Regions from separate parts of the Alteromonas sp. S015 genome, predicted to be linked through region 2. Evidence: predicted binding sites of a transcription regulator. Region 2 holds the regulator's gene; each other region holds the start of a gene.
What was found. Region 2 encodes FNR, which switches genes on or off when oxygen is low (the NO sensors DNR and NnrR bind a similar motif). Its sites were predicted from a motif close to TTGATCTAGATCAA; they were not measured.
Positions count from the first base shown of each region.

Region 1: ccoG (cytochrome c oxidase accessory protein CcoG) is a predicted target of FNR. The motif match lies at 4,932-4,945, and genes of this name have one in related genera.
Region 3: hemN (oxygen-independent coproporphyrinogen III oxidase) is a predicted target of FNR. The motif match lies at 5,617-5,630, and genes of this name have one in related genera.

Region 1 covers NZ_JAZETO010000002.1:138,838-147,196, forward strand. The annotation lists gene V7R42_RS04690 (TonB-dependent receptor plug domain-containing protein) at 61-1,983, opposite strand; cobalamin riboswitch at 2,073-2,338, opposite strand; gene V7R42_RS04695 (serine/threonine protein kinase) at 2,458-3,441, opposite strand; gene ccoG (cytochrome c oxidase accessory protein CcoG) at 3,438-4,868, opposite strand; gene V7R42_RS04705 (hypothetical protein) at 5,348-5,719, shown strand; gene V7R42_RS04710 (DUF3016 domain-containing protein) at 5,843-6,388, shown strand; gene V7R42_RS04715 (acyl-CoA dehydrogenase family protein) at 6,483-8,243, opposite strand.
Region 2 covers NZ_JAZETO010000006.1:232,039-240,397, reverse strand. The annotation lists gene ttcA (tRNA 2-thiocytidine(32) synthetase TtcA) at 1-392, opposite strand, end outside; gene uspE (universal stress protein UspE) at 520-1,443, opposite strand; gene fnr (fumarate/nitrate reduction transcriptional regulator Fnr) at 1,712-2,449, opposite strand; gene V7R42_RS13090 (sulfite exporter TauE/SafE family protein) at 2,495-3,154, opposite strand; gene ccoS (cbb3-type cytochrome oxidase assembly protein CcoS) at 3,141-3,371, opposite strand; gene V7R42_RS13080 (heavy metal translocating P-type ATPase) at 3,373-5,841, opposite strand; gene V7R42_RS13075 (FixH family protein) at 5,841-6,320, opposite strand; gene ccoP (cytochrome-c oxidase, cbb3-type subunit III) at 6,552-7,505, opposite strand; gene V7R42_RS13065 (cbb3-type cytochrome oxidase subunit 3) at 7,522-7,683, opposite strand; gene ccoO (cytochrome-c oxidase, cbb3-type subunit II) at 7,685-8,290, opposite strand; gene ccoN (cytochrome-c oxidase, cbb3-type subunit I) at 8,306-8,359, opposite strand, start outside.
Region 3 covers NZ_JAZETO010000005.1:74,591-82,949, forward strand. The annotation lists gene V7R42_RS10825 (phosphotransferase family protein) at 1-528, opposite strand, end outside; gene V7R42_RS10830 (acyl-CoA dehydrogenase family protein) at 579-1,814, opposite strand; gene V7R42_RS10835 (histidine phosphatase family protein) at 1,826-2,512, opposite strand; gene V7R42_RS10840 (hypothetical protein) at 2,763-2,984, shown strand; gene V7R42_RS10845 (XdhC family protein) at 3,035-4,027, opposite strand; gene V7R42_RS10850 (DsbA family oxidoreductase) at 4,055-4,732, opposite strand; gene V7R42_RS10855 (SGNH/GDSL hydrolase family protein) at 4,815-5,609, opposite strand; gene hemN (oxygen-independent coproporphyrinogen III oxidase) at 5,714-7,087, shown strand; gene V7R42_RS10865 (ATP-binding cassette domain-containing protein) at 7,090-8,316, opposite strand; gene modB (molybdate ABC transporter permease subunit) at 8,318-8,359, opposite strand, start outside.

The sequences.
Region 1 (8,359 bases), on a different contig from region 2:
TTTCACGTTGAGTTTAGCCTCTAAGCAACGCTCAACAATAGGTCATTAACGTTACATCATTTACATGCTGTAGTTAACTGAAAGCAAGGCACGGCGCTCTTGGCCTGCATAACCTACAATGTCTTCATAATCAGTATCAAATACATTGTCGACCTTCAACGAGACCTGCCACTGCTCATCTACCTGATAGCCTAAATTAACGGTTGCGAGCGTATAGGCTGACAGCGCCAGAGTTTGAGACGGTTCAGGGTAAGGAGGGAAGAAGGTGTCATAGTGACTTCCCGTGTAAGCTAGTTTAGTGTAAAAGCTGAACTTCTCTGTCCCAAAGTCAGTGTTAAAGGTTAACGAGCCTTGATGACGGGCACGACGCAGTTCCGTGGTTGTTATACCGTTGTCAGTTTGTTCCGCATCTAGATAACTATACGCTGCGGTAAAATCACCATTGCCACTATCCCAGTTAAGTTCTAGAACAATACCCTCTCGCGAGCTTTCACCGTCGATATTATCTGCGCTATATGCCCCCAAATCTGACACGAATACGAAGCCATTAATTTCATCTTCAAGTTCGGTAGAGTATGCGCTGACTTGTGCTGAAAGTGATTTCCAGTTTGCTTTAACGCCAATTTCCCACTCTTCACTGGTTTCAGGTTCTAAGTTTGGGTTGCCGATGAAGCTAGCTGGGAAGTAGCCAAAGCGTTCAGTAAATGTAGGTGTTTTAACAGCTTTACCATAGCTGGTAAAAACAGCGTAGTTATCGTTAAGCTGCCAAGTAAGACCACCGCGATAACTCACAGCATTGTCAAACTCGCTGTTGTTGTCGAATCGTGCGCTTAGTGTTGCGGTTAGCGACTCGGTTAGCTGGCCATTTGTCTCGGCAAATACACTATAAGTATTGTCGTGCTGCTTCTGGTTCGGATCGCCAAATGCGATTGGACCGCGTTGGGTAAAAAGGCGCTGTAGGTATTCAACACCGCCAGCAAAATCCCACTTGTCGATGGTATAGAAACCTGTCCAGTTCAACTCTATACGTTCACCGGTAGTGCCACCTGTGTCTGCACCTGACTCAGTGTTATCGTTATCGTCTTTACGATAATGCGCACTGAGTGCTGAGCGATAACCTGTGTTTTCCGGAGCAAATTCCCATCTTAATTTCGCACTAATTTGTGAACCATCCGTCACGTTATCTGAATCAGCAGGAAGGCCTGTCGTCACAAAATCAGTGCCGTCGTACTCGTTCTCGTACTGAACCGTGCGAACGTTAGCAATTAACGTATGCTCTGACGTTGCGGCATAATTAATATTAATGCCTGCGGTCATGTTGTCGTAGCCATCATCTTCGTTACCTACACGAGATACGTTGTCACCGCCGGTACGTATGTAGCTGGCGTATGCAGAAATACCTACATTATCGCTTTGCGAGCGCGCGTTCATGCTGCCCTGCAACGTACCTTGTGTGCCAACGCCAGCAGAGAAGTCTAAGTGTGACGCATTATCTGCAAACTGGCCTGATTTTGTAGTAATGCTCAATACACCACCGATCGCGCCGCTGCCCCATCTTGCGCTCTGCGGGCCTCGAAGAAGCTCTATGCGCACCACATTTGCGCTAGTGAGGTGAGCAAGGTCAACCAGGCTTCCCTGGCCGACGTCGTTGGCAACAACGCCATCAATTAAAACAAGTAGATGGTTAGTTTCACCGCCGCGCACGCGCAACTCTGTTAAGCCACCAGGGCTGCCAGACTGAGACAAGCTAACGCCGGGTAAGCCGCGAATTAGGTCGGTAAGTTGGAGTGCGCCTGAAGCGTTAATGTCGCTTTCAGTTAGTACCGATACTGAACCAGGAAGTTTGGTTAACGAAATAGGTAAACGCGTGCCTGTTACCGTTAAGGTTTCGATATCTTGATCAGAAGTTTGAGCAAAGGTTGATGTGGTTAAGCACGAGATAATGGCAGCGCTAAGGGCTGCTTTAGTAAATTGTGTACGCATGGTTTTTATGTTGTCTTTGATGCGCTCCACCCGAGCACATGATTAGGGAAAGCGTACGTTTGCTTATTTTTTGAATTTGAGTAAGCAAACGACACCATGAAGTACAGGCCGGTATCCGGGCTTACTCACCACTACCAAAAATGTAATGGCTCTTTTACCTTCCCATCTTATGGCGTTTAGTTACGCAGAAGCGTGCGTAAACGTATAAAAGACAGTGGCGTATGAAAAGAAAACGACAACGCGTTGAGTTTACCGTTGCGGGGGCAGCATCAGTTTTTCACTGATTTCCCGTTTAACCCTTGTCGCCGTAGTTAATATGGAGCTGGACAAGAGCACCTACACACTGTCGATTATATCTAAGTTAAAAAGTGATAGCGAATACGGTTTCTTATACCTTACGCTTTTTCGTAACCGCCATAAGATTATCGACAACGGTCATCGAAAAAGCGTTTTTTCAGCAGTAAAGGGGCTGGCTCAATATCCTAATTTCAGTGGAGGCTCTTGAAGGGCCGATAGTTGCTCTTTCAAAGCAAGAATTTGGCCTTCCCAGTATTTATCTTCAGCAAACCAAGGAAATGCCCGAGGAAATGCAGGGTCTTCCCAGCGTCGTGAAAGCCATGCCATGTAATGCACCATTCGCATCGCGCGAAGGGGTTCAATAAGCGGCAGTTGTGCAGTATCAAACGGGTGAAACTCCTCGTAAGCTTCAACCAGAGTATCGAGCTGCAATAGCTGTTGCTGACGGTCGCCGCTTAACATCATCCACAAATCTTGAATAGCGGGCCCCATGCGACAGTCGTCAAGATCAACGAAGGTCGGACCGTCGCGCCATAGTATATTGCCTGGGTGGCAGTCACCGTGAAGTCGAATACTCGATGTAGGCTTGTAAGCTTTTTGGGTGGCTTCAATCACAGGATTAAGTATGGCGAAAAACGCTGTTTTTAAATGCTCTGGCAATAGTGTGCTTTGAGCAAGAACTTGCTTTGGCTCGTTGAGATAACTTTCAATGTCTATCGAAGGGCGGTGCGTAAAACCTTTCGCAGATGCAACGCGATGAATACGGCCAATGAAACGTCCCATCCACTCGAGTTGATCAAGGTTGTCATTTTCGAATTGCCTGCCGCCTACCGAAGGAAATAACGCAAATCGGTAGTCAGTTTCCGCCACATTGTGATGATGCAGCGTGCAGCCATTGAGAGAAATGGGCGCAGCCAATGGAATTTCGTTATCAATTAGCTCTGCAGCAAACGCGTGTTCTTCAAGAATTTGCGTGTCGGTCCATCGACCTGGGCGATAGAATTTTGCTACATAGCGCTGACTGTCTTCAGCCAAAAACTGATAGACGCGGTTTTCATAACTATTTAGTGCTAGCAAACCGCTTTGAAGAAAAATGCCCTGACTTTCCAGGGCATCTAATATGGTGTCTGGGCTAAGCCCAGAGAATGAAAAATCTGTCATCGATAAAGGAACTTCGTTGGCTCATCAACAGTAACCGTTTCCCCATCAATAGTGGTGGTTACACTGATAAAAATATCGGTAACCGTATCTTCCAGATTATAGGCGTCAGTTGCAACTGAAATTGGTGTACTGTATACCGCACCGCCTTCAACTGTCACAGTTTGCTCACCAATGTACTTATAGTCAGGCAGACCTTTTACAGCAATAGCGTAGGTTTGTGCTTGCTGTGTTTTGTTGAGTACTTTTATTGTATAAACGTTCTCAATTAGCCCTTCATTCGTTTCGCGGTATAGCGAGTTTCTGTCGCGGATAATGTCAACTTCGGTGGGGCTGCGCATCCAAATATTGGCAAACAGCAAGCCTATCATGACCACTAAAACCACGAAATAACCAATTAATTTTGGACGTAAAATGTGAGTCTTTCCGCCAGCTAGTTCTTCTTCCGAGGTAAAGCTTATCAGGCCTTTAGGATAACCCATTTTATCCATAACACCGTTACAGGCATCAACACAGGCACCGCAGTTTATGCATTCGTATTGTAAGCCGTTTCGAATATCGATACCGGTTGGGCATACCTGAACACACAAGTTACAATCGATGCAGTCGCCTAAACCTTTTTCCTGCACTTGCTCGTAACTAAGTTTACGTGGTCGCGGGCCGCGTTGCTCTCCACGCTTTGCATCATACGATACGGTGAACGTATCTTTGTCGAACATGGCAGATTGAAAACGCGCATAGGGGCAAATGTGCGTACACATGATTTCGCGCATGTAGCCTGCGTTTCCGTATGTACATATCGAAAAGAAAATAACCGAAAAACCTGCCCAAAAGCTGGTTTTAAATGTCACAAAGTTGATAAACAACTCACCAATTGGCGTAAAGTAGCCAACAAAGGTCAAAGCCGTTAACAGCGCTACCAATACCCAAGCGGTATGCTTAGCCGTTTTACGCAAAAATTTGTCGGTGTCCATCTTGCGCGCATCAAGGGCTATACGCTTATTTCGAGGGCCTTCGAATTTCTCTTCGAACCACGTATAAATGTACACCCACGTTGTTTGAGGGCACATAAATCCACACCACACACGACCAGCGAACGTAGTGACGAAGAACAACGCAAAGGCGGAAACAATAAATATATAGGCTAGTAAGGTAAGGTCTTGAGGCCATAATGTAAGAGAGAAAATAGTAAAACGCTGCTCGCCAATATCAAGTAGCACAGCTTGGTGTCCGTTATACTGAATCCACGGGATGATGGCAAAAAGGCCCAAAAAGAAAAGGCCAAACATGCGTCTAAACGTTTCTAATGGACCTTGTACAGCCCGCACATAAATACGGCTACGAGAGTCGTGGCGTTTACCCTCAGGTCCACCTTTGGGTTTATGTACTTTTACCGGTGTAACGGTCTTTACCGGTATTTGTTCATTCATAGCTTAACCTTATGTGACGTAACGAACTGCCTGTGCAGTATAACTGCGTTCAAAACGTCATATTTAATGTAGATCAATAATGCGGCGTATGGTGTATCTTTTTAAAGTTTCAGTCAATACTGAAACTTCAGAAAATAAGTCGTTTTTGTTTTGGTTTCCTTAGTTTATGTAACTTTGTAAATAGTTAAATACAGCTACGTGAATAATGAGGATTACTATAACGGCCAGATACCATTTGATTCCCAGCATCGACGATTAGGCTTTACCTACTATACATGAGTATAGTTTGCTGTATTTACAGGTAAACCGATATCACCCTATTATCGTCGATAATAATGTGGTCAATTACCGTTTGAATCGTGTACAGTGGTCATTGTGAAAATGTAAATTGGCAACGTGTAGTTGTGCACATAGTAAGAAAGGTGCTAAAAAATTGGCGCTATTTGTAGGAAACGTCTGTCAGAGTTAGCTGAGAAGTCATGTTAAGGTTCTTTATCATCGCTGCTGAAATTATTGTTTTGGTAATTGTGCTGCGGTCTCCTTTTGTTCAGTATCTCTTTGAAGATATCCAGAACTCGCTTTCTGAATGGCTAGTTTCAATCGCCACCTTACCGGAGCGAGAAGAACTGCGTAGTTTACAAGATAAAATTAATGTCCAGCTGAGTCCCTTAAAGGCTTACCAGCAAACATATGTTCAGCAAATCACCGCTGATAGCGCCAGCGTTAAACGTTTTTATCACACCTATTGTGAAAAGGACGATATAAACCCCAACTTTACGGGAACTAAACGCGTTCAACTATGCCTAATCATTAAACAGTCGTCAGTTATGCAAGTAGCAAAGCGAGACTAGCCAGTTCTAACCAGGTTGGTCAAATATAAAGCTGATATAAAAGCCGACAATTGCTGCATGCTAAGCTTTTTCTAAATGTCTTGCTAACTCATCGTTTAAACGACTGAATTTAGGAGCATAAAAGTGAATAAATTACGTACTTTTTCTTGTTTAAGCTGCGCCACAGCGGTGGGACTCCTTACCGTTTTTGCTCCCACTCAAGCCGCAGAGGTGAAGATAACGTGGGAAGAACCTGAGTCTTACAGCGATGTAAGACCAACCAATGAATCTCGTAAACGGTTCCGCGAACGAACGCTACAAGCGCTTGAAGAACACATTGTAGAATTGGCCAGTGATTTACCTGAGTCGCAAGTGCTGTCAATGACGGTAACGAATGTTGATTTGGCTGGACAAGTATGGCCAAGCCAGTTTGTCGGCTTCGGGAACGGCGCCGGCAGTGACGTCCGTATTATTAAGCGCATTGATATTCCTAGAATGACATTTAGTTACTCGTTGGCTAATGCCGACGGTCAGGTCATTGTAAGTGGTGAAGATGTGAAACTTAAAGATATGGATTTTATGGATTCGAACATACGTCGCAATCGCACGGAATCGCTTTCTTATGAAAAAGCGATGCTTAACGATTGGTTTTCAGATACGTTTTCAACCCAAGTAGCAGCGAACGACTAATAGTTTCGTTCAAATCATAATAAAAAAGGTCACATAGAGTGACCTTTTTTGCATTCTTAGCCCATATTTCACGGGCTATAGCAGTATAAGCTGCCTACAGATAATCAAACTCATTACCTGATATTGCAAGGGTGCTTTCAGGGCCAGCTTTATAAGCGGCTTTGTGCGCATCGCGACGTACTAAGATACGTTCCATGTAGAAGTCCCGTGTCTTCATCTTAGACGCTGCAAGTACCGCGTTACCTGAAGCTTGCGCTTTGTCGGCCATGCTGTACCACAGTACACCAATCAATGAATAGGCGCTATACGCTAGATAATCACAAGCAGCTGCAGCAGCGGTGGTGGCATCCATCCCTAAGCAATCGGCTGAAGATGCACGCCAGTCATCAAGAATACCTTGAGCCAGACCCTTCGCTTCACTGTCTTGAATGTCACTAACCAATGCGTTAAACGCCTTATAGGTCGCTTCCATCATCTGACCGCCATCTCGGGTAAGCTTACGACCAATAAGGTCTAGCGCCTGAATACCGTTGGTGCCTTCATATAACATAGCAATGCGCACGTCGCGCATAAGTTGTTCCATACCCCATTCACGAATAAAGCCGTGACCACCAAATACTTGTACACCAAGGCTGGTGGTCTCGAGCCCCATATCCGTCATAAAAGCTTTGCAGATTGGGGTTAAAAACTGAAGTATCTTGTCGGCATCTTCTTTTTCTTGGCCTTCACCAAGCTTTTCTACGTCCATAAACTTGGCGTAGAAAAGTGAAAGGGCACGGCAGCCTTCAATCAGTGATTTCTGCGTAAGTAACATACGCGCTACGTCAGGTTGAAAGACGATTGGATCTGCTTTGCCTTCTGGATTTTGAATACCCTGAGGTGCGCGAGACTGCACACGTTCACGGGCATAGGTCAGCGCGCCTTGGTAAGCGGCTTCGGCCGCCCCTAAGCCTTGCAGACCTACTTGGAAGCGTGCATCGTTCATCATGGTGAACATACATGCTAGGCCTTGGTTTTCTTCACCAACAAGATACCCGGTTGCGCCGTCAAAATTCATTACACAAGTCGGGCTCGCTTTGATCCCCATTTTGTGTTCAATACTTCCTACAGACAAGCTGTTCGCTTCACCGGGTTCATTGCTGGCATCTGGAAGGAACTTAGGCACTAAGAATAAGCTGATACCCTTAACGCCTTTGGGAGCGTCAGGTAGACGAGCTAGAACAAGGTGAATAACGTTCGAACTCCAATCGTGATCACCTGCGGTAATAAAAATTTTATTACCGGTGACTTTATAGCTGCCGTCGCCTTGTGGCTCAGCTTTGGTACTAAGCAAGCTCAAATCTGTTCCTGCGTGAGGTTCGGTCAGGTTCATGGTACCTGTCCACTCACCGCTGATTAGTTTGGCAAGATAGATATCTTTTAATGCTTTACTGGCGTGCTTAGTAACCGCAAGTGTTGCGCTTTCAGTAAGCATGGTGGTTAAACGCCAGCTTAAATTCGCCGCGTTTAGCATTTCGTGAACGGGTACAGCCATGGTGTAAGGCAAGTCCTGCCCTTCGTACTCGGCAGTACCTAGCATCGCATTCCAGCCGTTCGCCACGTATTCCTGATAGGCATCTGCAAAGCCTTTAGGCGTAGTAATTTTGCCGTCTTTCAGCGTACAGCCTTCTTCATCGCCTTCACGGTTGAGCGGGGCAACCACATCCAAAGCAAACTTTGCACCTTGTGCAATAATTTCGTTGGCCAGTTCGCTATCAAAGTCGCTGATACCAAGCTTTTCGTAGTGAGCATCAAGTCCAAGCCAGTCTTTCAATAAGAACTGAAAATCAGTTGTAGGGGCATGGTACAGAGGCATGGATGACTCCTTTTTCAAACAAGTGTTTTAATTTTGCCTATTATAGTCACAAAAAGCGTAGCCCGAATAGTCCGTTAAAGGAAAGTTAATAATAAATTTGGGTGATATGAGGACTG
Region 2 (8,359 bases):
CATGTCGTCTTTCCCTCTGGAATTTTGTCTTTAACAATCGAGTAGGTGTCTTCTTCTACAATTTTGTAGTCAACGCCAATGCTCTTTAGATATTCAGGCAAGATATGTTCTGGGAAACCAGGCTGCTTTTGATCAAGATTAACCGCAACGATATCAAAGTGAATAGGCGCAATCTTCTTTAAAAACAATAGAATATCAAGCATGGTGTAGCTGTCTTTACCGCCAGATAAGCACACCATGACTTTGTCGTTGTTTTCAATCATACCGAAATCGCCAATGGCTTTACCCACATTCCGGCGAAGTCGTTTCTGAAGTTTGTTGAAGTTGTACTTTTGCTTACTTTGCGCAGCATTTAATGGCGACGCGTCAGCACTGTTTGTGCCTAAACTCATAATTAACTAGCTTAGTTTGTGATAAAGCCACCATTATACATTAAAGCGCCTTTTCGAGACCATGCCTGTGAAGTTAATTTTGTTGGTGGCGTACCGTGTTCGCTGCTACATAAGGCTGATGTAAAGATTACACCGATAATGGTGACACAAATCCATCAGGCTTAATGGCGAGTACATCGCAATTCAGTTCGTCAATCACGTGTTCTGCAGTGTTACCAATTAGGGCCGCTGAAATACCTACACGCCCCACGGTGCCTATTACGACTAGCTCTGCATCTAGTGTTTTTGCCACTTGAGGAATGACCTTTTCTGGCAATCCTTCTCTTACTACACATTTGTTTTCAGGGATACCATACTTCAACGCGTGACTTCGCATTTCCTTTAAATGGTGATTTTTTACCGCATCGTGATAGGTATCGGGGTCGAACTCAGGCACTTCTATGGCAATGTTTAGAGGCGTTGACGGGTAGCTGTTCACCAAATTAACGTTACCTTTTAGTAAGGATGCGTAGTCATTAGCAATGAGGGTAAGTTTGTCGTTTAGTGCGGCGTGTTCATCGTCTTCGCTGCCTACGTTTACCGCAGCAATAATCTCTCCGCCTTCTGGCCAGCCGTGCTCTTTAACGAGCAGCACGGGGCGAGGGCACTTACGCATTAAATGCCAGTCTGTAGGCGTGAAAATGACAGAAGCAAGATCGTCGTGCTTTTTGGTTGCCTTTACCACTATATCGATCTGGTTGTTTAGGGTGTAGTAAATGATCGACTCATACGCACGATTATTCCACTCTACAACTATGTCAGTTTCTGTGAACCCTTGTTCTCTTAAGTGGGTCGCTAACCATTTAGCGTGCTCTTTCGTTACCGCATCGCGCATTGACTCGCGTTCATCGGGGCTAAGCATCGTCGCCATATCATAAGATAAATCATAAACCACCATCATAGCGATAACTGAAGCGCCCGTTTTTGAAGCGAGTTCATAAGCTCGGCTAAGTGCAGGTTGGTTATCGCGCTCGGCATCTACCACGGCCAGAATTCGTTTACACTCAATCATAACGTCCCCTTAACTACGAAACTTAGTAGCGGCTGTCCAAATCGATGTTCTTTAACAAATAGCTCATAATAACTATAATCGACATTGTGAAAAACGTAAGTTGTTTTAGATCAAGAATTTTACAAGCCAGTTATTAAGCATTGATATTTATGTTCATTAAACACATAGAGGGGCGGAAAGGGATAGACGTTAGAAGGAGCTGAATGTTACAAAACGTTATTGCATAAAAAAGCGCGCATTACGCGCGCATTGTCGAGACAAAAAAACATCATCCGCAGACAACGCTTGGACCGTTTAGCGCTGCTAATTTAGTGTTGAGTAGATCGAAATCTACAATAGTGATTAGTTTTCCGTCCACTTTTATGATGTTGTCTTTTTGAAAACGACTTAACAGACGACTAATGGTTTCTATCGTCAATCCTAAATAGTTTCCAATTTCGTTACGCGTCATGGTTAAGTGGAATTCTCTGTGCGAAAAACCACGCTCCTCAAAGCGCTGCGACAAATGTGAAATGAAGTACAATAGACGCTCTTCGGCAGTGCGCTTGTTTAAAAGCATGATCATGTCGTGATCTTGTTTTATTTCCGCGCTCATGAAGCTCATAATCTGGTGGCGAAGCTTTGGAAATTGTACTGACATTTCGTCGAGGGTTTCGTAGGGCAGTTCACAGACCATGGCGGTTTCTAAGGCAGAGGTATAACTTTGATGTCTGTTTTCCCGTAAGGCATCAAAACCAATAATGTCACCAGGAAAATGGAAGCCTGTAATCTGTTCTTCACCTTCAGTATTAGTTACGAAAGATTTAAATGAGCCAGTTCTCACAGCGAATAGAGAACGGAACTTATCGCCAGTTTGAATAAGCGTATCACCTTTGTGAAGCGGCTTTTTACGCTCGATTATATCGTCAAGAGACTCAATTTCTGTCTTGTTTAACGCCACCGGTAAACATAAGTGACTAAAACTACAGTTTTGACAGTGAATAGAAAATTGGCTTCCTTTGCTCATAATGCACGCTCTCTAAAAGAATACCGGACAATAATACACCCATTTTTAAACGATTGCTTCATGAATAACATAAGCGGCATATATTGCCATCATTACTGCAATTATTTGTCTAAAATGATGGTGCTGAAAACTACGCATAATATATTGGCTGCCAGCGCTTGCAGCGAGCAAGGTGGGTAATGTACCTAAACCGAAGAAAAACATAGTAGCAGCACCTTCAAGCGCATTACCCGCTGCCAGTGACCAAGTCAGTGTTGAATACACGAGTCCACAAGGCAACCAGCCCCAGATAAACCCATAAGGTATGGCACTAAAAGGAGTTTTGAACGGCAAAAAGCGCTTAGATAACGGCTGGAGTTTGGAAAAGAGTCCTTTACCTGCATTTTCAAGTAGCGCTAAGCCTGTCCACCACTTGCCCAAATAGCAGGCTAACAGAAGCAACATAACTCCGCTAAGTAGAGAAAGGGCATAGTTGGCAAGGGGGATATAGTCTGCTGCTATTTTTCCAAGTGCTCCGGTCATTGCGCCAGCGATGGTATAGCTCACTATACGCCCCATGTTATAGGCAAGGGTATAGGGCAGTGCTGAAGCGCCTTTAGGCGATACCATCCTGAGCGCCGCGACTATTCCACCGCACATACCTACACAGTGCACACCGCCTGCTAAGCCAATTAGAAAGGCCGAGAAGTAATTAATCCCTTCCATGTGGCGCTTGGCTTTTATCTATTTTACTGTCTTGCAGTTGCTTGCGTTGCTCAGCGAGCTTTTTTTCTTCAGGCGGAAGATCATCGTCAAACAGTATGCTGTAACCCTGACGGTCTAAGTCTTCAAATTGATTGGTTTTCACCGCCCAAAAGAATATCACGATAGCAACGGCAACGATAATGATGGCGATTGGAATCAATACGTAAATAATACTCATGCTATTTGCTCAAAAGTCGCGTTGAGTTTGTAACTACAATAATACTGCTTAACGACATACCAACAACAGCCATCCATGGAGAAAGTAGTCCAGATACGGCGAAAGGTAAGATCAAGACGTTGTAACCTACCGACCAACCAATATTTTGCCTTATTTTTTGCTTCACTTGATGCGCAGTTCGAATAAGTTCTGGCACAGAAAGCAACTGATCGCCAAGTAATATCACGTCGGCGGCAGTTTTAGCCACGTCGGTGGCATTACCCACTGCAATCGCCACATCAGCACTGGCAAGAACAGGCGCGTCGTTGATACCGTCACCCATCATCATCACTTTGGCACCAGATTGCTGCATAGCTTGAACGGTTTCGTACTTTTGCTCTGGTGTTAGGCCACCTTTAGCCGTCGAAATAGGCAGTGTTGCGGTAAGCGCGTTAACGTTTTGTTGTGTGTCACCACTCAAAACGGCAAGGGTATGGCTTGTAGCTAATATATCGAGCGTTTCTTGCGTATCTTCTCTCAGCGTATCCTTCACTTCATACGCCGCCATAATATGTCCCTTAACCGTAAGAAACACGTTAGCTGAAGGGAAGTCATCAATGAGTTTTAGCTGTGATTCGTTAACGCTGAATGCTGCAGAACCCATAGAAAACAACGTGTCATTGATTTCACCACTGATACCGCCTCCTGGTGTGACGTTAAAATTAGTCACTTTGTGAAGAGGGCATTCGCTAGAATCGACACTACCGCGAGAGGCCTTATTTTCGCTAAGGGCTATTTTCTCGCTAAGGGCTTTATCCTCATTAAAGGCTTTGGCAATTGGATGTTCAGACCGTAATTCTAAAGCGCGGGCAATTGATAGCGCACTATCACTATCCACGCCGTCTGCATACCAGGCATTTGTAATAGTAAACTTGCCTTTTGTGAGCGTACCGGTTTTGTCTAACGCGATGGTATCAATGTCTGTAATTTGTTCTAGCGCATCAGCGCGTTTTAGTAAGATACCTTGCCTGTTTAACTTTGCCATAGCGCAGGTTAACGCTGATGGTGTAGCCAATCCCAATGCGCAAGGGCAGGTTGCAACCAGCACTGATATAGTGATCCAAAATGCCTCGTCGCTACCCTGATACGCCCAAAAGCCATAGGTTAACGCTGATATTAGCAGTACTGCAGTAACGAAGTATCGAGAGAAATTATCGGCTATCTGTGCTGCTTTGGGCTTGCTTGCCATGGCGCTTGCCTGAAGCCTTACAATTTGATTTACCAGTGCATTTTTGAGAGTTTGCGTAACCGTAATGGTTAAGCTGCCATCTTGGCAGACTGTACCGCCGTACACAGGGCTTTTGTTTGATTTTCGTACAGGATTAAATTCACCGGTAAGCATAGACTCATCAACCGCCGCGTTGCCGTCGCTTACCACCCCATCAATGGGGACTGTTTCACCAGGCTTCACCAGTACCACGTCGTCAATTTTTAGCTGCTTAGCCAGACACTCGGTTAGGCTACCATCGGGCATTACTTTAGTAGCTGATACGGGCACATACTGCATCATATTGGCAGAAATCTGTGCGGCGCGATGGCGGCTGCGATGTTCTAAAAATCGGCTAAGTAACAGCAGAAAAATAAACATGCAAATGGATTCAAAATACACTTCACCTTGCTCTAATACAGTAGAGCGAATGCCAGCAATGTAAGTACCGAATATGGCGAGTGTAACCGGCACATCCATATTAACCGTTTTGGCGCTTAGCGCTTTAGCGGCGCCCACATAAAAGGTGCTGCCTGAATACAGCACCACAGGTGTAGTAAGCGTAAGGGCAACCCAGTAAAAATATTGGCGGGTCTCTAACTCAATGGCGCCAAACCAGTCAAAATACAGGCCTGTCATCAGCATCATCACCTGCATGGTCATAATGCCAGCAAGGCCAAGCTTTTTCAGAAAGGTCTTTTGTTCGCGCTTATAACTGGCTTCGTGCTCGTCGGGGTGAAATGGCGACCCAACATAACCAATGCGTTTCAGCGTAGAAAGAATTTGGCTAAGCTTTATTTGAAACGGTGACCAAGTAACTAAAGCGCGGCGCTCTTGAACGTTTACTGCTACTTGCTTAATGCCTTCAACTTTTGACAGCTGCTTTTCGATAAGCCAGCCACACGCAGCGCACGTAATACCCTCAAGAGTCAGCTGAATTTGCTTATCTTGCCCCTCTTCAAAAACAAACTCTTCTTGAAGGGAAGGGTCGTCGTATACCTTGAGTTTGTCTAGGGTTTCTAAAATCCCATCGTCAGATTTTTGCGCCGGCTCTGTTCTAAACTGGTAATAGTCCTCTAGACCGTTATCGACGATAGCTTCTGCGACTGCCAAACAGCCTGGGCAGCACATATCCCGTTGTTGCCCTAATATGACGGTAGTAAATTTTCCATCATCGGATTCCGCAACGGGCAAACCGCAATGGTAACAGTCGTGCTTGGCCATTATGGATTGAATTTCATTTTGCCAGAGTGGGGCAGATAGACGGTATTTTGAATTTTCCAGCTATCATCAATGGGTGTTAGCGATACACGCCATTTACCATCAAGGTTTTCTTCGACAAAACCGCGATAAATACCGTTAGCGTCGCGACTCAATAAAACGCTAACATCGCGCTCTTCTAGCGTTACGTGATAGAAACTTAATTTAACCGCGTTACCTTCTTGAGGAATCCCCGAATGGAACTGTAGTGCGATGCTACCGCCTTCAATGGTTAAATCGGTGGTAATGTTTAAACGGCGGGCGATGGCTTCTTTGTCCAATCGCGCATTAATTGCTTTTCCTTCCTTGTAGTAGTCGTCTACCACCAGGCTATCTTCGGTAGAAATAGCAAGGTTTAACAATACGCCACCCATGATGAGGGTAATAATAGGAACGGCAATTAAAAACCAGGGCCAGAACTCTTTATACCAGGGACTATTCATCGAAATTTTTTCTCGTATTTACTTTACTAGCAAGGTCGCTAACAACATTTCTATTATTACTACCGAAAAAACTGTGTTTAAGCCGCTAATAACAATAAATTTAGTGTTGGTCACACAAGCCTTTAGCGCGCAAAAAATTGTTCGCTACGGCACTCTCTATATGGCTGTATTTTCTCATAAAAAAAGCCCCGTAGTAACGAGGCTTTTTAAGATATTTAATGATTTAAATCATTAATCATTTGAAAGGCTGTAAACGTACGCTGCAACAACGTGAATTTTGTCGTCACCCAAGGTTTTCTTGAATGAAGGCATCACACCGTTACGACCGTAAGTAAGCGTTTCAGTTACCGCTCTGTGGCTGCCGCCATATAGCCAGATGTTGTCGGTAAGATTTGGTGCACCAAGCATTTGGTTACCCTTACCGTCCATACCGTGACAAGCCGCACATGCTGCGAAACGCGCCTTACCTGCTTCGGCAAGCTGAGGATCTACATCGCGACCGCTTAGGCTAAGTACGTAGTTAACCACTTCTTCGATACCGTCTTCACCCATAGCGTCAAGCCATGCTGGCATTGCTGCTTTACGACCAAGCGTAAGGGTTTCAACGATTTTCGCACCTGAACCACCGTACAACCAGTCATTGTCCGTTAGGTTAGGGAAGCCGCCGTTTTGACCACGTGCATCAGAACCGTGACACTGAGAGCAATTTTGTAGGAACAAACGCTGACCTACTTTATTTGCTTCTGGGTCTCTAGCCAATTCTTCAACAGGAACTTGTGCGTACGCTTCGAAGATCGGATCGAACTTCTCAGCAGCAAAATCTAGTTCACGGTCATATTCTACTAGGTAGCCTTGCTCTTTAGCGTCAATACGCGCCTGAGCTGACTCTTCTAGCGATTGAATATTTTGGTTAGAGCTCTTCCAACCCAAAATACCCTCATACGCACCTAGGCCAGGATAAAGCGCTAGGTATAAAAAGCCCCAAACGATGGTCATGTAGAACATAATTGTCCACCAGCGAGGAAGTTGATTATTCAACTCCTCAATACCATCGAATTTGTGGCCCATTGACTCACCTTCAGGTACGCCGGTCTTGTTAGCAAGGGTCCAGCGTAGAAGGAAGTAGCAACCAATGATTAACCCTAGGGTTATCACTGAAATCCAAATTGTCCAAAACATACTCATGAGTTCGAGACTCCTGCTAATCTTCTTTTGATTTTTCTTTTTCTTCGTCTGCAAACGGTAGGTTTGCTGCTTCGTCGAATTTCTTCTTGTTGCGGCCGCTAAACGCCCACCACACGACTCCGATGAAGCTTACAAAGACGATGACAGTAAAAATGCTGCCTACAATTCCCTGGTCCATATTATTTCAAATGTGTGCCAAGAGATTGTAGATAAGCAATAAGGGCTTGCATTTCCGTTTTACCCTGTACTGCCGCTTTCGCACCCGCGATATCTTCGTCGGTATACGGAACGCCAAATCCACGGAATACTTCCATTTTTTCAGCTGTTAATTCGCCATTAAGCGTGTTTTCCGCAAGCCAAGGGAAACCTGGCATGTTCGACTCTGGTACCACGTTACGAGGATTAAGCAGGTGAACTCGGTGCCATTCGTCGCTGTAACGACCACCAACACGTGCCAGATCTGGACCAGTACGCTTAGAACCCCAAAGGAAAGGGTGCTCCCATACTGATTCGCCAGCAACGCTGTAGTGACCATAACGCTCTGTTTCAGCGCGGAATGGACGGATCATCTGGCTGTGACAACCTACACAACCTTCACGGATGTAGATATCACGGCCTTCAAGCTCAAGCGCGGTATATGGACGTAAGCCTGTTACCGGTTCCATGGTTTGCTGTTGAAACATCAACGGCGTAATTTGAACCATGGCACCGAAGCTGATAGCGATAAGGATTAATACCGTTAACAGACCAACGTTTTTTTCAATTAACTCATGTGCGTTTTTCATTATTCGTCTCCTTTACTACGCCGGCTGAGTCGCTGGATCTGCAGCGATACTGCCTTTAGGGGCACGAAC
Region 3 (8,359 bases), on a different contig from region 2:
ATACTGTTTTGTCCACCTGCTTAGCTGACGTTCAAAGTAGCTGCCAGGCTTTCCATAATCGCCTAAGCCTGCGCTTTTAATATCTACACTGTGAAGCGCTGCAAGCACTCGGTTCATTTCATCATACATGGCACCACGAGTAGCAGAAGATGCTATTTCAGGCAGTGCGCTATTCCAGAAAATGTCACCTTCGACATAGGCCATAATGTAAAACATGCTACCGATTATGCTGGTATCTTCACATAAATGGTACGCTTTGGGCACAGGCACTTCTGAGCCCTGCAACGCGTTGATAACGCGAAATTCTCGGTCAACTGCATGGGCCGATTTCAGTAACTTACCCGGAGGTTGACGGCGTAACACGTAGACGCCGTTATCCGTAGTAAGCTTAAACGTCGGGTTCGATTGCCCACCTGCAAATTTCTCAGCGCTTTTGACGTGCCCAATACCCGGGCACGCAGAAGATAAATACGAATTCAGCACTGCTAAATCTATGACATGTGGGGCTTTCGCATTGTCTTTAGACACGTTCACTCCTTACCCGTAATTTTTCTGTATTGTTTATTTACAACAATGACCTATTCAGCAACTGCTTTCTCTGCAATAAGATTACGACCTAACTGCATCATGTGTACCTGATCAGGACCATCTGCCAGCTTGATGGTACGCGCATAAGCGTACATGGCAGACAATACAAAATCTTGGCTTGTACCCGCAGCGCCGTGCATCTGTATGGCTTGGTCGATAACGTTACAGGCCATAGTAGGCGCAACTATTTTGATAGCAGCGATAAGGTCGCGCGACACTTTGTTGCCATAGCGATCCATCTTATCTGCCGCTTTTAACGTAAGCAGGCGCGCCTGTTCAATGTCACAGTGCATCTGCGCAATGCTCTCTCTAACCGATTGCTGTTTTGACAACGGCTTGCCAAACGCCACACGGCTTTCAACTCGTTCACAGGCCATATCGAGCGCGCGCTGTGCACAGCCAATAAGGCGCATACAATGGTGAATACGGCCCGGGCCTAAGCGCCCTTGTGCAATTTCAAAACCACGCCCTTCACCAAGCAGTAAGTTTTCTGCCGGTACACGTACATCTTCAAACAAGACTTCAGCATGACCAATAGGCTCGTCGTAATAGCCCATTGCAGCCATTGGGCGAACAATAGTTACACCCTTGGTGTCCATAGGAACTAAAATTTGAGACTGCTGCTGGTGACGAGGTGCATCGAAATCAGTTTTACCCATAACCACCATAATTTTACAGTTTTCGTTCATAGCACCGCTGGTGTACCACTTACGGCCGTTAATAACATATTCATCGCCATCGCGCTTAATTGAAGTTTCGATGTTTGTTGCGTCACTCGATGCCACTGCAGGCTCTGTCATAGCAAAGGCAGAGCGTATCTCTCCGTTTAGAAGCGGCTCTAACCACTGCTTTTTCTGACTTTCGTTACCGTATTTCGCCAGAACTTCCATATTGCCAGTATCTGGCGCACTACAGTTGAAGATTTCAGAGCTAAACAAAACTCTGCCCATTTCTTCACAAAGTGGCGCATATTCTGCGTTAGTCAGGCCTGCCCCGTATGGCTTATATTCTTCAGGTAAAAACAAATTCCAAAGACCCGCGTCTTTTGCACGCTTTTTCAATGTGTGCATCGTTTCAGGCGTTTTCCAACGACCTTCGCCATTATTGGCAGAGCCATTTTCTACGGCGTGAATGTAATCTTTTTCAATTGGATACACTTCTTCTTTCATAAACGCTTTTAACTTTTCTAAAAGTGCTTGGGTCTTTTCATTATATTCAAAGTTCATAACTGCCCCATTTAGCTGTAGGTAATGGCGTGTAACCTGTCAATCACATCCAGGTGAGGTACGCTGTTGAAGTTATTTAGATGAATGCCTCGCCCATTGGCAAAGCATTGAGAAAAACTGGCATTTCGGATCTGCAAATTCATATTTACAACGGTGGCCGCATCGTAGCCAAGAATGTGTTTAAGCATCATGGCAATTGCACCGCCAGAACTCACAACGAGAACACGCTTCGCGTCCATACTTTGAAGATGCGTGAGCATACTGTGAACTCTGTCTTCGAACTGACCCCATGTTTCATCAAGGAATTCATGAGCCAGTTCGTCTTGCGACCAGGCAAGCATTGCTTTTTTAAGCAATCGGTAATATTCAGAAGGCGATGCGCCTTCAGGTACTTTTGCTTCTGGGTAGCGTGTTAAATAGGCGGTAGCCACTGCCTGAAAATTGAATTCATTCAGTGCGCTATTCACTGTAACTTCAGGTAGCGTATAGTCTTCAGTAGCAATACCGGAGGCAATACCGTCTTTGGTTTCGTGATGCCTAACCATGTCGCCAGAGAAAACGGCATCAAACTCAACATTGCGATGCTTGAAATAGTCACCAAGCCAAATGGCCTGTTGCCCACCCAGTTCACTAAGCTTGTCATAGTTCGCTTTGCCAAAAGACGCTTGACCATGTCGCACTAAATAGATGTCTGTCATACCGCTGCCTGATGTTATTAATATGTTAACTTTCAACCGACATACTAAGGAAAACAGCGATATAAGTTTAATTGATATTTTGAATGTGTATGCATCATGTGAAACTATTCACCCACAGATGCCTGACCACTTTTTGTACGTTTCGCATTGCACGTTTCGCACCACATTAGACACGACAGTCTCAAACAAGTGCAATATATGTTCAATACACTGTATGTACAAACGCATTTTTAGAGAAAACGGCGTTTAGGTGAATGTCGCTGCACGTGACTCGCAAATTAGTGACTTTCAGGCGAATACCTTTACAGGAAAGGGGATCAACCTGCAAAACGCAGGCGACATCAGTGTTGAAGGCGGAGAATTCGACGCCACTTTGCTGGAGAAAGAAAATACCGAATTATATGCCGTTGTGTTGCGCAACGTATTCGACGAAGAGTACGTTGCACGAAGCGACTTTGATGTGTCGGTATAGACAAGAGGTGGCATACCTAGAAGCTTTGGCGTTACCTTCAGAAAGTCTTTCTAACGCTTCAAATGCGTAGGTTTTGTATGAAACACTGCGTGACACTGTGCAATAACAGACAGCGCAATATGCTCGGGTAGCTCACCACCAATGTCAAAGCCTGCGGGGCTAGCGAAGTACTGAGTAAAATTAGTATCGCTAATCCCTGCTAAATCCATTATTTCCTGCTTGCGGTGCAGTGGCCCTAGCATTGCCGTATAGGTTAACAACTGTTTGCTTAGCACCTGCAGCGCTTTTGCGTCAATCTCGCGATGATGAGACATAAGCACCGCCGCCTGAATGTTATGTTCGCCCATGTGAAGACGTAAGCCCTCGGTAGACGGGTCTTCAATCAAGTAATTTACTTCGGGAAAGTGCTCAAGTCTTGCTTGTGCAGGTCTTGGGTCCCAAAGGCTTACTAAATAGCCTTGCAAATTAGCCAGCTTAGTCATAAAGGTTGCGTCGTACCCACCTCCAACAACAAGTAGGTGGATAGGCGGCAGCATCAAAACCGACAATGTGCGCTTGCCATCAACGGTGTCTAGCGACGCTTTTCTAGGTTTCGCAGTATGGTCTTCCAATTTCGTGCAATCCCCAAAAGTACCGTCTACAGCGCAGCGCCACTCACACGCTTTTCCGTTCGATAAGCTTTTGCTAACCACATCCAACGATAAATACTGATTGTCTTGATTAACTGGTACGAGTGCTAAGTGCACCACACCGCCGCATCCTACACCTAGTTTAAACGCGATGTCTTCTTCATCTTCGTCGTCGTAAACCGCGGTACGACTAACGCCGTCGGTCATTACTCGCTGGGCTTTTTTAACGATGTCACTTTCTAAGCAGCCACCGCTTAATATACCTAGCTGATGCCCTGCATCACTAAACAACATCATGGCGCCTGCTTTGCGATAGCATGAACCTTCGGTTTTAAAAATAAAACCCAGCACCCATTTGTGCTTGTTTTTGAGCGGAAGCCACTGTGCTAGCAAATGGTTAACGTGATTACTCATAACTGCCTCTGAACCTAATCAACCTGCTTATTGCTGTGATGCCGCTTGGGCAACAAATGCTGCCAATGTAGCTGGCTCCTGTGCCCCGGCTACGCCCTGATTGCCAATAACGAAAGTCGGTACACTCTGAATACCACGCTGCATCCAAATAGTTTCTTCCTCACGCACCGCTTGCGCGTATTTTTCACTTTTAAGCGCTTGTTCAGCTTCAGACTTATCAAGGCCAACCGTTTGTGCCAACGTTACTAGAACACCTAGATCATTAATGTTTTTACCGTCTGTGAAGTAGGCATTAAATAAGGCCAGCTTCATTTCTTCTTCAAGGCCGTTTTCTGCAGCAAAGTGAATAAGTTGGTGAGCCTTAAACGTGTTCTGCATGCGAGAATCGTCAGTAAAGTTAAACGAAAAGCCTAATTGCTCGCCCGCTTCTACTAACCGCGCTCTGTTCTGCGCGCTTTGCTGCTCACTAATACCGTATTTTTCCATTATGTGCTCGCGAAGGTTTTGCCCTTCTTCTGGCATATTGGGGTTTAACTCGAACGGGTGAAACTTAATATTTACTTCAATGTTATCAAGGGTTTTAATGGCTTCTTGCAAGCGCTGGTACCCTACAATACACCATGGACATACCACGTCTGATACCATGTTAACCGTTACTCTCTGCATATCGCTCGCACTTTGTACACCTTGCTCATTTGCTGCCATGCTAGGCCTCGCTTTATTGAATTCATTGAAATATAAGGGCTTAGATAAGGTTACAAAAAGAAACTTCAACCCCAAACAGCGATTATTTCGTCGCAGTTACATCAGTTTCTGCCGTGCCTTTTTCTGTCGCGCCCACTGTGGTGCTGTAAATCGAGGAAAGTTTTTCAAAAGCTGAGTGTGCCCATATCTCATAGCCTTTCGTGGAGGGATGAAAGCCATCTGCTGCCATCAAACCACTTTGTTGAATATCCGCCATAGTCCCGCTCACATTGAGTGCAGTAACATATAATATATCTGCGTTAGCACGGGGTGTTACACACTCAGCCAAAGCTTGATTTAATAGCCGCGCTCGGTAACCTAATAGTGCACGCAAAGGCTGTGGTAGCGCTGGGAAGCAATGAATTGGCGGTAGCGCTGTAAACAATACTGTTTCGCAACCAAATTTATCTGACAGTAGCGCACTAATACCATCGATGTTTTGTCGCCACCGTTTCAGCGGTACAAATTTGGTCACGTCGTTAACACCAATAGAGAGGAGCACCGACGAAAAGTGCTCCGCAGGTATTTCATGTAGAAGATTGAGCACATCTTCACTTTTAAAACCTGTTTTAGCGTGCAACGTCACTCGCGTTGCCCCAAGCTTAAGAAGATTTGAATACAGCAGACCTGTGAGTGCCCCCATTTGCGTCGTTGAACCAACACCAGCGGCAGCAGAATCGCCTATAACCAAAACGTTATTAGTGAGTAGCAATTTACTATCGGCTGAGGTTAATACCCGCTCGCCGTCGGGCTCTGGCAGTACAGCGGTCTTCTTCCTCACCCACAATGCTTGAAGCAAAATAACCGGAAGAAGTAAAACAATAATCAGGTTTAACACCAAAACCTTGAAGTAGATCAAATCAGCCTCCCAAGCAATCCATTAAGCTTTAGTCATCGAATCGAATTCGCGCCTAGATATCTACATATAAGTGCAGAGCCAAGATGACTATAATTGCCGAAAAACAATGCCCCGTATCAACCATTACCAAATATGCGTTGAATGCTCCTCGCTATACCTCTTACCCTACTGCACTTAAATTTGAACCGCTCCAAAATGACATACTTCCACAAGCACTTGCAGTGTCGAAAGCACCGGCAGTAAGTCTCTACGTGCACATTCCGTTTTGTAAAACGCTGTGCTACTACTGTGGCTGTAATAAAATGGTGACGCGTCACAATGAAAAAGCGGACGAATATTTAGACTACATAGAAAAAGAAATCCTGTCTAAGCGTTATTTAACTGACGGCAGGCGTGCAGTTTCTCTGCACTTGGGTGGCGGTTCACCCAGTTTTTTGAGCGAGACTCAGCATACTTATTTAATGTACCTGCTTAAGAAACACTTTACCTTTGAAGCAGGTGCTGAACTGTCAATTGAATTAGATCCTAGAAATATAGATAAACGCTATCTCCAAAACTTAAAGCGTCTCGGTTACACACGCATTAGCTTTGGTTTACAAGATACTGATTACAACGTTCAGAAAACCATAAATCGCGTACAAAGCACGTCTCACATTGCCGATTTAGTATTCGAGGCTCGGTCGCTGGGTTTCGACTCAGTCAACTTAGATCTAATTTATGGTTTACCGAATCAGTCAATTGAAACGTTTACAACGACAATCGCTGCAACAAAAGCCATGATGCCAGATCGTATTTCGCTTTTTAGCTATGCTCACCTTCCCGAGAGGTTTGCTGCGCAGCGTAAATTTGCTGAAGAAACACTGCCTAGTAGTGAAGAAAAAGCGGCGTTTTACAAGCTTGCCGTTAACAGCTTTACAAACATAGGTTATGAAATGATTGGTCTTGATCATTTTGCCTTAAGCAAAGACTCACTAGCTATTGCGAAAAATAAAGGCGAGCTTCACCGTAACTTTCAAGGGTATACCTTACGTGGCGACACCGACCTTATAGGGTTCGGTGTGTCCTCCATTAGCACGGTAGGTAATGCCTTTGCGCAGAATGCTAAGGATTTAAAAGAATACTATAGTCGCTTAGACAACCACCAGCCCAATGCGAAGGTTGGGCTGTCATTAAGTGTCGACGACCTTATTCGCAGAGACGTGATTTCAAGCTTGATGTGTAATTTAGCGGTAGACAAGCAAGCAATTGCTGACAAGCACCACATCATATTTGATGAATACTTTGCTTCAGCCTTAAACAACCTTGAAGAACTTAAAGAAGACGGGCTTATCGAAACGACATCTCGGTATATTCGAGTGCCAGAGTCTGCGCGCATATACATTCGGGCTATTTGTGCGCGTTTCGACGCTTATTTGAACGCAAGTGAAATACTCAGTAGCTACTCAAAAGCCATTTGAACCTAGGGCAATTTAAACCGCGCAATCACCTGCATCCCTACATCAAGCTTAAGACGCAATAGAGAAATACTGCTAATGCTGGCACAAAGGGTTTGATTACTGTCTAGTACAACAAGTTTTAACAACACTTTCGCGCTGTTTGCGGTCGCTAACTTTTTAGGGGTTAGTTTTGTGTCGGCGTTATTTTCTGGCTCGTTCAGGGGGCTTAGTGGATTCGCCACGGGTTCGATGCTAGATATAACACATGGCAGCGCATTTAAAATACTGATTGTGCTGGCTTTGCCAAAGTCAGCGATATTGGTATCGATGCTTACATCACAAGCTTTAACTGCAAAACGAACAGGTACTTGGTCACCGCTTTGCTGAGGCAAATAGGACACCGATTCTGCAGTAACGTATATCTCTTGCCCCGCTACCTCAACGCGCTCAATTCCGCTTACCGACTGGCACTGCTCATTGCCTTGTAAGGGTAGAACATTTTGATCTCGTTGCGTTTCGCTAGCGTGTTTGCAGCTAATAACGGCATTTTGTGACTGGTTGCTGTCGTTTGCTTTACTTTGCGCAGTAACTTTAAATCCCTCAAGTACGCTAGACGGTGTCGCCCGCCCTTCTTTTTCGAATACTTGAGTCAACACATCGCGCGTTTTTCCACAATGCACGGTGCGGCCTTTATCAATAAAGACTAGCTCATCGCTAAACAAGGCAAGGTCGTCTAAATCATGAGAAATCGCGAAGCAGATGAGCTGGCCCGACACGCACAAATTGTTCAAAAACTGGTAAATTTTGCGACGCGTGAAGATATCAATCGCGCTTAACGATTCATCTAGCAATAACACATCTGGTCCATTGACCAGCGCCCGCGCAATTGCGACCCGCTGAGCTTCACCACCAGAAAGCGCCTGAACTGGCTTATCGATTAAATGTTCGCAATAACAACCGCGCAAGCACGCGTCGATAGACATTGCATTAGGACTTGCGTGACGCTGCGCCAAAGCTAAATTCCCCCGCACATCGGTATGAGGAAATAACATGGGCTGCTGAAATACGATACCGACTTTTTGAGCAGTCCACGGCGTTTGCACTTTTGCAGTTTTTTCTACGCCCGCAAGGGCACGAAACAAACTGCTTTTCCCGGCACCTGATGGACCGGTAACCCCAATGAAGCGGCTTTGTGGCTGCAGTGAAATTTGTGCATTAATGCGATTAGAAAGTCGCGCAGATATTTGCATGTTAACGCGCCTCATCACTCCGTGCGACACCGTTAAAACGATA